DNA from 3 places in the Pectobacterium quasiaquaticum genome. Region 1 is predicted to be linked to each of the others. Evidence: predicted binding sites of a transcription regulator. Region 1 holds the regulator's gene; each other region holds the start of a gene.
What was found. Region 1 encodes LexA, which represses DNA repair genes until DNA is damaged. Its sites were predicted from a motif close to TNCTGTATGTACATACAGNA; they were not measured.
Positions count from the first base shown of each region.

Region 1 (4,278 bases):
CTGCTGCGCTTTTTCAGTAGAAATCTTCTTACTGCGCGCCTCATCGTCTACGGCTTTCTTGATCGCTTTGGAATCCAGCAACTTGTTAAACAGTTCCTGACGCACTGGCAAGCGCGGCCCAACTGCCGCCAAGCGTTGGCGGGAGAAGTGCATACGTGCGACACGCGCCAGTTTGTGGGCTATGGTTTTGTCAGTACCATGCTCGGTCGCCATATAGCGTAGTGATACCGGGCTGGAGAAGCGGACAAAGCTGTCGCGGCCTAGCCACAGGACGGCGAAGAATTTCTCGATACCGTTGAGCAAGCGCAGGTGTGGTGCGGCCTGAGCGTGACCTTCCCGACCCGGAGAACGTCCAAACATCACAGAAACCGGCACCATCTGTACGTCTAAATCTGGATTGGCACGATGCAAATCCAGATAGTCGTGGAACAGCTTGACGGATTTCTGTTTGGGAACGTAATAGCGGAAGACGCGCGGCCCGTCATTGATAAAGACGTGGCTAGGCAGTTCGACGCCATCGAATTCGAACGGCTGCGAGGGATCGGGTAGCCCCAATGCCAGGCATTTCGCTCGTAGCGTCAAGAGATCCGCCTGAGAGTTATAAGGCAGAACATAGAGTATAGGACGTGAGGGATCTAACCCCAGCTCGACCACCGGATCTGCGGGAACAACTTTGCTCTTCACCAGCAGTTTCAGTGGGAGATTCAATAATTTATAGTAAATTTTACGCCAACCTGACATAACAACATGGAGCCTCTTGTTAGCAATGCGCCGCAAGGATACCAGAAACTGCGCCGGAGATCTGTGGTGATGAGACAACGTAAGCGCGTTAAAATGCGAATTATTTAGAGTCTAAAAATGGAGGATAAATGAATAAAGCAACGGGGATGACCCGGATTATTAAGGCGACCGGTTATTCCTTTAAGGGGCTGAAGCAGGCGTGGCAGCATGAGGCGGCATTTCGTCAGGAAACGATACTGACCCTTGTCGGCGTCATTATCGCGTGTTTACTACCGATTACGCTGGTCGAGAAATTGCTACTGATCGGGTCTGTGGTACTGATTATGCTGTTTGAGCTGGCCAATAGCGCCATTGAAGCCGTGGTCGATCGCATTGGTCTCGAGCACCACGAATTATCCGGTCGGGCGAAAGATATTGGCTCGGCGGCTGTCTTTGTTGCCATCTTGTTAGCTGCTGTCGTGTGGGGCTGCATCCTCTGGCAACATTTTGCCTGACGGCACGCATAAATGAGTAAAAGTCAGGGGCTTTGCCGATATCTTCATTTCCAATTGTGGCTTACCTGTATATACTCACAGCAAAACTGTATAAACAACCAGGGGGCGGAATGAAAGTATTAACAGCAAGGCAGCAGCAGGTTTATGACCTGATCCGCGATCATATTGCGCAAACCGGAATGCCGCCAACGCGTGCGGAAATTGCTCAACAACTGGGGTTTCGCTCTCCTAATGCGGCTGAAGAACATCTGAAAGCGCTGGCGCGTAAAGGTGTGATTGAAATTGTTTCGGGCGCGTCTCGTGGTATTCGTCTATTGATGGAAGAAGAGACGGGTATTCCTCTGGTTGGTCGCGTGGCCGCAGGTGAACCGCTGCTGGCACAGGAACATATCGAATGCCGCTATCAGGTTGATCCTGCGATGTTCAAACCCAGCGCTGACTTTTTGCTGCGGGTGAGCGGCATGTCGATGAAAAATATCGGTATTATGGATGGCGATTTACTGGCTGTGCATAAAACAGAAGATGTGCGCAACGGCCAGATTGTCGTCGCGCGTATTGACGATGAAGTGACGGTGAAGCGCTTGAAAAAGCAGGGCAATACGGTACACCTCCTCGCTGAAAATGAAGAGTTTGCCCCGATTGTTGTCGATCTACGTCAGCAAAGCTTTTCGATAGAAGGCTTGGCGGTTGGCGTGATTCGTAACAGCGACTGGAGCTAACCGTTCCACAGTAATAGGAGATGCCCGAGTTTTTTCTGAATTCGTTCGTGCTTCTCAAAGAAAACGATAGCTTTTGGGCTATCGTTTTCTTTGTATACAACGTCCTGTCACGAAGGAGATTCCATCAATGGATACTATCGTTTTTTAATCGGAACGGTATGGTCGTGATCGCAATGGTCCGTCTGTTTGCATAATGCGACTTCCTGGCAGCTTCCGCACAACCCATGCGCTTCCACTACGCTATGACGCAGCGTAAATCCCGACTGCTGTGCCAGACTACGCAGCGTTTCTTCCACACCTTCGGTTTGACGTTCCGTGACTTGCCCACAGCGGTCGCAGATGAAAAGGGCAGATGTATGGCTGTGGTCTTCGATATGGTGACACAGCACGTAGCTGTTGTTTGATTCGACGCGATGAATGAAGCCTTGTTCCAGCAGAAAATCCAGCGCGCGATAGACAGTCGGCGGTTTCGCCTGAGGTTCGGAAACGCGCAGCAGATCCAGCAGGTCATAAGCGCTGATAGCACCCGACTGCTGTGCCATAAGGCGTAAAACCTCTAACCGCTGTGGCGTGAGACGCACAGCGCGCTGCTGACAAATCTGTTCAGCCTGGGCAAGAAGTTTGTCCTGTTGGGTTGAATCCATTGTCATATCACCCTGACGCATTGAGGAACAAGACGGATATCTTACCACGACTGAATAAAAACGCCGAACTGGCGGCGTTTTCCTGCGAAAACCACTTCCTGTAAAAACAACTCTCTGCAAAAAACAACGGACAGAAGCGCTACACGACCAGATCGATGAGCAGCGCCCGCAAAGGCGACTCTGCCTGTAGCGTCAACGCCGTTTCTTCCTTAATGAAGGCTCCGTCGCCGCAGTGCAGTGTTTCACTGTTCTGGCTGCCTTTTACCGCCATTGAACCGTGAATCAGTTGGAGATACGCCTGATTTCCCTGTAGCGCGATTGTGCTTTGCTCATTCTGCTGGAGATCGACATGATGAACCCAAACCTGCTGGCGCAGTTGCAGGCTATTGTGCTCACCTTCCGGTGAGGCAAGCAGCGTATAATTTACTGAACTCAGCCCCATGCGCTGCAACGGGCTGTTTTCTCGCGTTTGGCAAGCATTCAGCCATAATTGCAGCCGCGTCAGCGGTTTGTTGGCGTTGATATTATGTTCGCTATAGCTGACATTCGGCTGCGTGGCGAGCAGCAGCACATCTCCGGCTTTGGCCTGAATGTGGCAGCCGTTGCTGTCGCGGTATTCCGCTTCGCCCTGAAGAATAATATTCAGAATATCAACCCGTGGATAGGTTCGCGGCTGAAATGATGCCCCTGGAGCCAATACTTCCTGATTGAGCACGCGCAGAGACGCGTAGCCCAGCAGCTGTGGGTCAAAATAGTGACCAAAAGAAAAGGTATAGCGCGCCTGCAACCAGCCATAGTCGGCCTGGCCGCATTGACCTGCTGCTCTTCGTGTGATCATAATTTTTATCCCCCAGAGAATTATTTATTGAACTGATAGTAATTGTGTGGACGTTGGATTGTTAGCTAGTTAATCTGGTGGGTATATTCAAAATTCCTGAATGAGTACGAAGATGGCGAGAGAACGAGCACTGACGCTGGAAGCGTTGAGGGTGATGGATGCGATCGATCGTCGTGGCAGCTTTGCCGCTGCAGCAGACGAACTGGGTAGGGTGCCTTCTGCGCTGAGCTATACCATGCAGAAACTGGAAGAAGAGTTAGATGTAGTGTTGTTCGATCGTTCTGGACATCGTACTAAATTCACGAATGTTGGGCGGATGCTGCTGGAACGTGGTCGTATCCTGTTGGAGGCCGCGGATAAGCTCACGACGGACGCAGAGGCGCTGTCACGCGGTTGGGAAACGCACCTGACGATTGTGACGGAGGCGCTGATCCCGACTCAGCGAATTTTCCCATTAATCGATAAACTGGCACTTAAAGCCAATACGCAGGTATCGATTCTGACGGAAGTGCTGGCTGGGGCATGGGAGCGTCTTGAGCAAGGGCGCGCCGATATTGTGATTGCGCCGGACATGCATTTTCGTGCGTCTTCTGAAATGAATACCCGCAAGCTGTACACAATGAATAACGTTTATGTCGCCAGCCCAGATCATCCGATTCATCAGGAGCCTGAACCGCTCTCGGATGCAACCCGAGTGAAATACCGTGGGATTGCGATGGCGGATACCGCGCGTGAACGCCCGGTACTGACCGTGCAGTTGTTGGATAAACAACAACGTCTGACGGTGAGTTCGCTGGATGATAAACGGCGTGCGCTGTTGGCGGGATTGGGCGTCGCGACCA
Region 1 covers NZ_CP065177.1:569,890-574,167, forward strand. Annotated here, with positions in the region: gene plsB (glycerol-3-phosphate 1-O-acyltransferase PlsB) at 1-741, opposite strand, end outside; gene IG609_RS02675 (diacylglycerol kinase) at 870-1,235, shown strand; gene lexA (transcriptional repressor LexA) at 1,346-1,954, shown strand; gene zur (zinc uptake transcriptional repressor Zur) at 2,089-2,598, opposite strand; gene IG609_RS02690 (pirin family protein) at 2,738-3,436, opposite strand; gene IG609_RS02695 (LysR family transcriptional regulator) at 3,549-4,278, shown strand, end outside.

Region 2 (4,278 bases), 1.1 Mb from region 1:
AACTCAACTGGGTGTACAGTTGATCCAGTGATTGCTGGCCTTCTGCTTTCAGCGTTGCTTTGTTGAAGTTGAACAGGACGTCAGATTTAAGTGTGAAACGCTTGGTTTCAACAACTGGAGCTGGCGCTGGAGTTGGAGCTTGAGCCGGAGCAACAACAGGTGCTACGCGGTCATCCTGGCCGAAACGGTAAGACAGGCCAACGCTCATCAGCAGGTTGTCTGGACGGGCACCAACGGTACCAGCATCACCAATGTTGCTTACCCACTGGTAGTCAACACGGGCAGCCCAATTTTTGTCGAGAGCATATTCAACACCAACTGCAGCCAGCGGAGAAACGCCAGTGTCGTCGTTGTTGATGTCGCCACCACCAATAGCTGCATGGCTGTCAGCGCGCCATACCATACCGCCTAGACGAGTATAAACATCCAGATCAGGCATAACAGGGTAGCTCAGTTTAGCAGCCAGTTGGATGCCCTGTGCTTTGAAGCTCGCGCTGTCTGCTGGGTTAGAAGTGGAACCTGCATACTTCATGCGGCCTAGCCAGTCGTAGCCCAGTTCAAAGCCCAGATACGGGTTGGCTTGATAACCAACAAATGCACCCGCACCTAACTTGCTTTTGATCGGGTTGTTAACGATACCGTTGTAACCATTGCCGTAGAAACCCGTATCGTGGAATTGAGACACACCCAGTTTACCACCGGTGTACCAAGTATTGTCTTTAGGAGCTGCTTGCGCGACGGTCGCGAAGCTAGCCAGTGCCACTGCAACTGCTATAGCTGTTTTTTTCATTTTACGCCTCATTATCATCCAAATCGGCAATTAACCTGAAGGGCTAATAAACCTTTGGTTAAAATCCTTTGGTTGGAGACTTTGCCCTTATTTATGACTTACTGTCAGTTAACTGACGTTATAAAAGAGCAACTCCAGCGGGTTAAAGTCTACAACGTGATGAGAAAGTTACAAGTATGATGTGATTTGCGTCATAAGAAAACCGCACGATTCATACATACTTGCTAACAAATAGTCGATGCTTTTGACAGATCTCACGCCTTTGTACTGTATTAAATATAGCCAAAAAGCCCGCAGAATACCGCTCTGCGGCGTTCGACAAGGTATATAGCCGGAAGGGGCTGAGAAAATTCTTAATTTACTTAATGATACAATGTCGAATGAATTTTAAGGCTAGGAAACAGTCTATAGGCGTCACCGCCAGCACTTTCTGGTCGCATGATAAAGCCATACGTATTTCCTGCCTGTGCGGCATGACGTAATCGAACCTTCTCTTCTTCCGTCAATTCGTGCGGTAACCAGCATAAAACAGCGCTGTAATTCCCTGTCAGCAAGGCCTTTTCCATGGCATCAACCGCAAACTGCGGATTGATGTGGTGGAGCTGTACCATTTTATCCAGCGGTAGCCCAGATTGCTGTACCCAAGGGCGGCTCAATTTTTGCTGAGGTGAAAGCCATAGCAACCAACGAGACTGCGTGCCTAGCTGCTGTAAGAGCGGTAATAAGAGGTGTGTGACTATGGGCTGATCGGCGTTGTACACGATTTCGCTGATAATTCCACCTACGGCAACCGAGGGCTCCGCAGTGTGTTGATTTGCAGAAAACGATGACGACTCGATGTTGTGAGAGCCGATTGATTGCGTACGCATAATGAGTTCTACCCATAGTGTTACTGTATGAACATACAGTATCTGCTGTGTGCGTGAAAATCAACCTGATTTTTTGAAAGCGCTTCGCATATTCCTTATGCAAGAGACAGTAAACACATTTACTGTTTGAAGCTATATCGGAGCTGTGGTTAATTATTTGTTCCTGCTACAGATATTTTTAATCGTTCAGGAAGAGATCATTTCAATACTAAGGATTATGGCAATGAAGCAATTATGCAAAAAAAGGATTTTGCAATCTCAACAGTCTTTTTCATCTCTGGGGGACATCACGTCGCGTTCCCAATTTGGTGGCTACAGCATCGCAGCAAATAAAACGATTTTTGGACTGGTGTCTGAAGGAGAACTTTATCTTCGCGCCAGCAAGAAAGATGAAAAATATTTTCAACAGCGTGATATGCCTAATCTGATTTATACCAAGCGTGGCATGCCTGTTCCTTTGAATTACTTCCTTGTCGATGAAGCATTATGGCAAGAATCTGAGCAGCTACTGTATTTCGCCCGTTTGGCGCTGGGAGGTGCGCAGTATGATAGAGCAGTCAGAAGTACCAACGGTCGGTTAAAGGATCTTCCGAATCTTAACCATGATATCGAACGGCTGCTGTGGAAAGCGGGGATCAAGAATGTTGATGAGTTACAGCATTACGGTGCAAAAAACAGCTACCTCAAGTTGCGGAAGGTTCGCGCTAATCTGAGTGTCAATGTGCTATTGGCGCTTGCTGGTGCAATTTGTGGTACGCATCAAGCGGCACTCCCTCGCGGTATCCGCAACGAACTGTTGGAATGGTATAAAAATAATGCGGTATCCAAAGGGCCAAAGCACTAAGAAACGCACCTATTTTCACTGTGTCATCATGTCATTTTTTAGCTGTACGAGTTCAGGTAAGAGGCCGATCAGCAGGCCGATTTGCTGAATAATTAATGATTCTTTGCTGTCTGACTCGGGTGAAAGGGATTGAAGGCTGGCGGTAATGGTTTTCAATCCCTGATTGATACGCAAACTTTCCTCTTCGTCACAGTGTAGCGCATCATCAACATGGCAAACGGCATCATCCAGCAATTGCAGCGTTTCCGTTGAGGTAATTTTCCCTCGATGTGCGCCGAGCGTCGAAATATAGCTTAGCAACGTATGATTCAGGCACATGAAGCGGAATGCGCTGTCCAGCTTACCTCTGGTCGCATGAGGTTCTGAAGACATATTCGACACGACGGACGCCAGTTCTGCATCGCAGTTATGCGCATCGCGGCGGGCAATGCGATAAGGCAGGCTATTATCTTTCCCCTGATAATATTGAACCATGATCGCATCAAGATAACGGCAGTTGGCGTCCAATGTTTTATTGATGATGGTTGGCAGACCGCGGAAATTCCAGTCTGGCCAAATAAAGCTCACCGCCGCCCATGCGATGGCACACCCGAGTAGCGTATCAATAATGCGTGGCACCGCAACGTCAAAGCCTTCACCCAACAGGTTGAAACAAAGCAGGACAAGCAGCGTAATAAACATGGTTGCGTGGGCGTACTGCACGTTGCGAAAGGCGAAAAATAGTACGCCGCTAATAACGATCAACGTGAGCTGTCCTTCCAACGAAGGAACGAAGTACAGGATGGGCAGGCCGATCAAAATGCCAGTCAATGTCCCGATAATTCTCAACGTCAGCCGCCGCCGAGTGGCGTTATAGTTGGGCTGACAAACAAACAGGCTGGTGAGCAGAATCCAATAACCGTGTTGCAAGCCCGTGACCTGAATCAACGCGTATCCGCTACAGAGCAGCACGGACATACGGATGGCATGACGAAACAGTGCTGACTGCGGCGTCAGGTGGCGGCTAATACGTAAGTGGATGTCACTCCAGCCCGTGATTTTGTCGTCTGCCAGCGTGTTTTCTGGGTTGTTCTCTTGCTCAATGGCCTGTTCGGATTCGATAGTCGCCAACTGGGCATCAATGGCGCGTAAGTTATTTAAGAGATAGGTGAGCGCCTTAATTTGTGAGGCGTCCGCCATGTTGTTGGCCGCGATACGCGCAATAGCAGATTCGAGATGCACGAAAGCCCGTTCAATGCGGCTGTCATGCTGATATTTTTGGTGCAGCAGAATGGATTGCGACAACTGCTGACAGGCTTTGGCCTGCATACTCAGCAGGCGCTGAAAGCGAAATAGGACGTCGCTATAACGCAGTTTCTCACGCAATTGCGGATAGTAAACATGCGATGAACTGGCTCGTTCGTGAATATCCTGCGCGACGAAATAGTAGTGCAGTGTTTGACGCGTTCCACGCTGGCCGCGATCGCCCCGCAGGCGCGTTAACAGCGATGACTTGGTCTGATTGAGTGTCGTAACCAGTTGGCTGTTTGCCATCGCGACGTCAATCAAAGGCTTATCGGTTTCTTCTTCAATATCAGGATCGAAGAGGTTGGCTTTGGCATCCAGATAGTGGGCCAACTGCTGATAACACTGCGCGAGGTTGTCCTGTAACGGGCGGATGGGGAAGAGCAGATGGCCGAATAGCGTCAGCAGATTGTACCAGGAGGCCCCGATCAACAGCATGATGGGCTGCTGATACCAGTTGTCGTAAAGGGATATGCCCAGCATGGTGTAAA
Region 2 covers NZ_CP065177.1:1,667,556-1,671,833, forward strand. Annotated here, with positions in the region: gene ompA (porin OmpA) at 1-790, opposite strand, end outside; gene sulA (SOS-induced cell division inhibitor SulA) at 1,153-1,659, opposite strand; gene IG609_RS07725 (TfoX/Sxy family DNA transformation protein) at 1,883-2,503, shown strand; gene yccS (YccS family putative transporter) at 2,519-4,278, opposite strand, start outside.
Region 2: a site for LexA is predicted at 1,681-1,700, ahead of sulA (SOS-induced cell division inhibitor SulA). Genes of this name have one in related genera too.

Region 3 (4,278 bases), 1.6 Mb from region 1:
CTGCCAGCCGGGGGCAATCGCCACGCCGGGTGCAGCCACCAGCGCCTTAACGCGCGTCTGACGGTATTGACCGAAGAGCGTTTTTATCTGTGAAAGGGAAAGAATAGCGGCCATCTGCGTGGCCAGCGTCACCATGAACGATTCTTCGTTTTTATCAAACTGACGATGTTCACGCTGCTGCACTACCAGTACGCCCAGCAGGTGGCGACGGTAGATAATGGGAACGCCAAGAAAAGAGCGAAAATGTTGCTCTTTCACAGCGGGGATATATTTGAAACTGGGGTGTGCACGCGCGTCAGCCAGATTGATGGGCTCAGCACGTTGCCCGACCAGCCCGACAATACCTTGCCCAAAAGCCAGCGTAACCGTACGCCCGCGCGGCTTTTTCAACCCGCGCGTTGCCATAAGGTAATAACATTGACGATCGTGATCGGCCAGATAAATGGAACAGACTTCCGTGTCCATAGCCTGACAGGTCTCATTGACCAGAATGTCCAGCGCATCACTAAGGCGGGCCGTTGCCGCAACGTTTTCGACAATTTCTCGCAAGCGCGTGAGCATAATGTGCCTAAATTACCCTCTTTTTCGCCGAAGACCGGATGGCGTAACCACTCGAGCTGCAACACTCTCCTGAAGCAGTATCACCGGATTGATAAATTCCTTCATCACGCGACGATAGACATCTCGCTTAAAAGAGACGACCTGACGTACCGGATACCAGTAACTCACCCAGCGCCAGCCATCAAACTCCGGCGTGCCGCTGCTCTGCATATTGATATCCGATTCATTACACATCAATTGTAGCAAAAACCATTTCTGCTTTTGGCCGATACAGACCGGTTTTGTATCCCAACGCACCAAACGCTTTGGTAATTTATAGCGTAACCAGTTACGGGTAGATGCCAATACGCGCACATCCTTTTTTCTTAACCCGACTTCTTCAAACAGTTCGCGGTACATCGCCTGCTCAGCACTTTCACCGGGGTTAATTCCCCCCTGAGGAAACTGCCAGGAGTGCTGACCATAGCGCCGGGCCCACATCACCTGCCCCTGCCGATTACAAATTACAATACCAACGTTTGGGCGGTAGCCATCATCATCGATCACCGGACTACCTCGATAAACATCAATGCAAAGATGGCCTGATTGTTTCACACTCCCGTCAGGTGGTAAACCACTGCTTAGAAAGCATGTGATACGAATAAAAGTAAGATAACCCACAGATAAGATCAAAGTTATAAACATGTGAAGACAAGAATCGGCAATTTATTCACTTTTTCTGTGGACATCTTTGTGCAGAACCCATGAAGAAGTGAGTAAAACTCATTTTTAATGAAGAAAAAATATTAATGCGAATTAAAAATTAATGCTTTTTATTCATAAAATTACAAACCATTTTACTTGAAATGCCGCTCCCTTATTTTTTGTTCAAATGACATACAATACAAGGTTGGCGAAAGATCGCACTATGCCGATTTTATCCACAGGCAATACCTCAAAGTCAGGCAATAAATAGGCAAAAACAGCAAAAAGGCCGAGCGTCAAGGCTGTAAATCGAACCAGTAATTCATGTTTATGTGGGTTATCCAAGAAATCTGTGGATAACCTAGTGTAAGATCCTGTTTATTGTCGGTGGCTATACGTGCACAATTTGCAAAACGGAGTTAAGTGATCGTCATCACACTAAAAAAAAGCACTACGAATCATGCTATTATTGTTTTTCTCCACAGTCTTGCAGGCTGTGTATGGGTATTTTCTATCTATTGTATTTTTTTTGAGCGGAAAAACATCGGGCTATACGCTATGAATTCACCCACGGTTCACACGACTGTACCACCAAGTGAGCACACGTTGCTGGAGCGCGCGCAATCCCTCGCGGGCTATAATCTCGCTGAATTAGCGGACATCGCTCGCCTGCGCCTTCCTGCCAACCTGAAACGTGATAAAGGTTGGATTGGTATCTTGCTGGAGCGTTTTCTCGGCGCAAGCGCAGGTAGCAAGCCCGAGCAGGATTTCCCCGACATCGGCGTTGAGCTAAAAACTATTCCTATTGATGAACAGGGCAAACCGCTGGAAACCACGTTCGTCTGCGTCGCGCCGTTAACAGGCAACAGCGGCGTGACATGGGAAAGCAGCCACGTTCGGCATAAGCTCGCGCGGGTATTGTGGATTCCGGTGGAAGGCTCACGCCATATCCCGCTGGGAGAACGCCGCATTGGCACACCGCTGATCTGGAGCCCCAATGAAGAGGAAGAGGAACAGTTGCGCTGCGATTGGGAAGAGTTGATGGACCTGATCGTGCTTGGCCGGGTAGAAAGCATCACCGCCCGACATGGCGAAGTACTGCAACTACGCCCAAAAGCGGCAAATAGCCGAGCATTAACCGAGGCAATTGGCGAGTTTGGTCAACCGATTCTGACCTTACCACGCGGGTTCTACCTGAAAAAAACCCTCACCGCGCCGCTACTCGCCCGCCACTTTATGCAGCTAAGCCGCTGAGTTTCATTCGTATCGTGTTTCATTAGCACGATGCTTCATCATCGCCCCGCTTCATCGTACACTAGCCTCATACGCCGCACGCTATTACGCAGCAATAGAGCGGCAAAGGAAACAACGGGGAAAGGCCTGACGCCAACCCAGAGCAAAAGGGACGCCAGCACACGGCCGCAATGCGAAGCCTGACGAGTATATTTCTACGACATCACACTTTCGCTTGCCTACGCCCCGAGCTGGCAGAGTATAATATCGTTTACGTTTCGTTTAAGGTGTATTGATATAATGTTTGATTGGATTGTTGATCCGAACGCATGGTTGGCATTGGGAACGCTGACTATTCTGGAAATCGTTCTTGGGATCGATAACATTATTTTCCTGTCTCTGGTTGTCGCCAAACTGCCTAAAGCCCAGCAAAACAAAGCTCGCCGCATCGGGCTGATGGGCGCGATGTTAATGCGTTTGGGACTGCTCGCTTCTATTGCCTGGGTCATGCGTCTGACCGACCCGCTATTTACCGTCGCTAGCAATGAAATATCCACACGTGATCTGATCCTGTTCTTCGGGGGACTCTTCCTGATCTGGAAGTCGAGTATGGAAATTCACGAAACCGTCGAAGGCGGTTCAGAAGACCATACTTCCAGGGTGTACTCTTTCTTTGGCGCGATTGTACAGATCATGATGCTGGATATTATCTTCAGCCTGGATTCGGTGATCACTGCTGTCGGCCTGTCTGACCATCTGTTTATTATGATGGCAGCGGTTGTTATTGCCGTTCTCGTGATGATGTTCTCTGCGCGCCCTATCGGCGAGTTTGTCGAACGCCATCCGTCCGTCAAAATGCTGGCCTTGTCATTCCTGATCCTGGTCGGGTTCACCCTGATTCTGGAAAGTTTCGACATTCACGTACCGAAAGGCTACATCTACTTCGCCATGTTCTTCTCGATGTCCGTCGAGGCGTTGAACCTGCTGCGCAGTAAAAAAGAAAAAGCAGCGCACTGATCGCCGCATAGCGAGTGCTCACGATAAAGACGTCATAATCAGGCGGCGACCTGTCGCCTGATTACACAATATTAATTCCCTCCAAACACACTTTTTCCATTATTCCTACGTTATCCCCCACAACCATTTGCTAGACTCACTTTAAGATTTTGCATTTATGAACGGGTTAATAGGATGAAAGTACGGATTAAAATGGCAATCACACTAGCGTTATTATTCACTCTGGCAGGCTGTTCCAGTGACTACGTGATGGCGACAAAAGAGGGGCAAATGCTCCTGACGCAGGGAAAACCCGTGCTGGATAAAGATACCGGGTTGCTCAGCTATACCGATGAGCAAGGTAATCAGAAACAAATCAACAGCGATCAAATCTCCCAGATCGTGCAGCGCTAGCCTCAGCTTTAGCCCGATATTCCCACCATCGGGCGACGTCTTCCAGCAAAATCCTGCTAACGGCAATAGAAGAGACTTCCCCACTCGCCACGGCTTCGTTATAGTCGAATTCAGGTGTGTCTTCCCAAAATCATTGGAATCGCAGCAAATCATGCGGAGATGACGGGAAATGCGCCTGCTATTTTCAGACATAAGGAAGCTGGCAATGCAATATCACCGTATACCTCATAGTTCTTTAGAAGTAAGCGTGCTGGGCCTTGGTACGATGACCTTTGGCGAACAGAACAGCGAAGCAGACGCTCATGCCCAGTTAGATCACGCCATTGCCGCAGGTGTTAACCTGATTGACACAGCAGAAATGTACGCCGTTCCTCCGCGCCCTGAAACACA
Region 3 covers NZ_CP065177.1:3,408,911-3,413,188, forward strand. Annotated here, with positions in the region: gene ptsP (phosphoenolpyruvate--protein phosphotransferase) at 1-561, opposite strand, end outside; gene rppH (RNA pyrophosphohydrolase) at 574-1,107, opposite strand; gene mutH (DNA mismatch repair endonuclease MutH) at 1,804-2,499, shown strand; gene IG609_RS15610 (TerC family protein) at 2,779-3,495, shown strand; gene IG609_RS15615 (YgdI/YgdR family lipoprotein) at 3,670-3,888, shown strand; gene IG609_RS15620 (NADP(H)-dependent aldo-keto reductase) at 4,094-4,278, shown strand, end outside.
Region 3: a site for LexA is predicted at 1,546-1,565, ahead of mutH (DNA mismatch repair endonuclease MutH). Genes of this name have one in related genera too.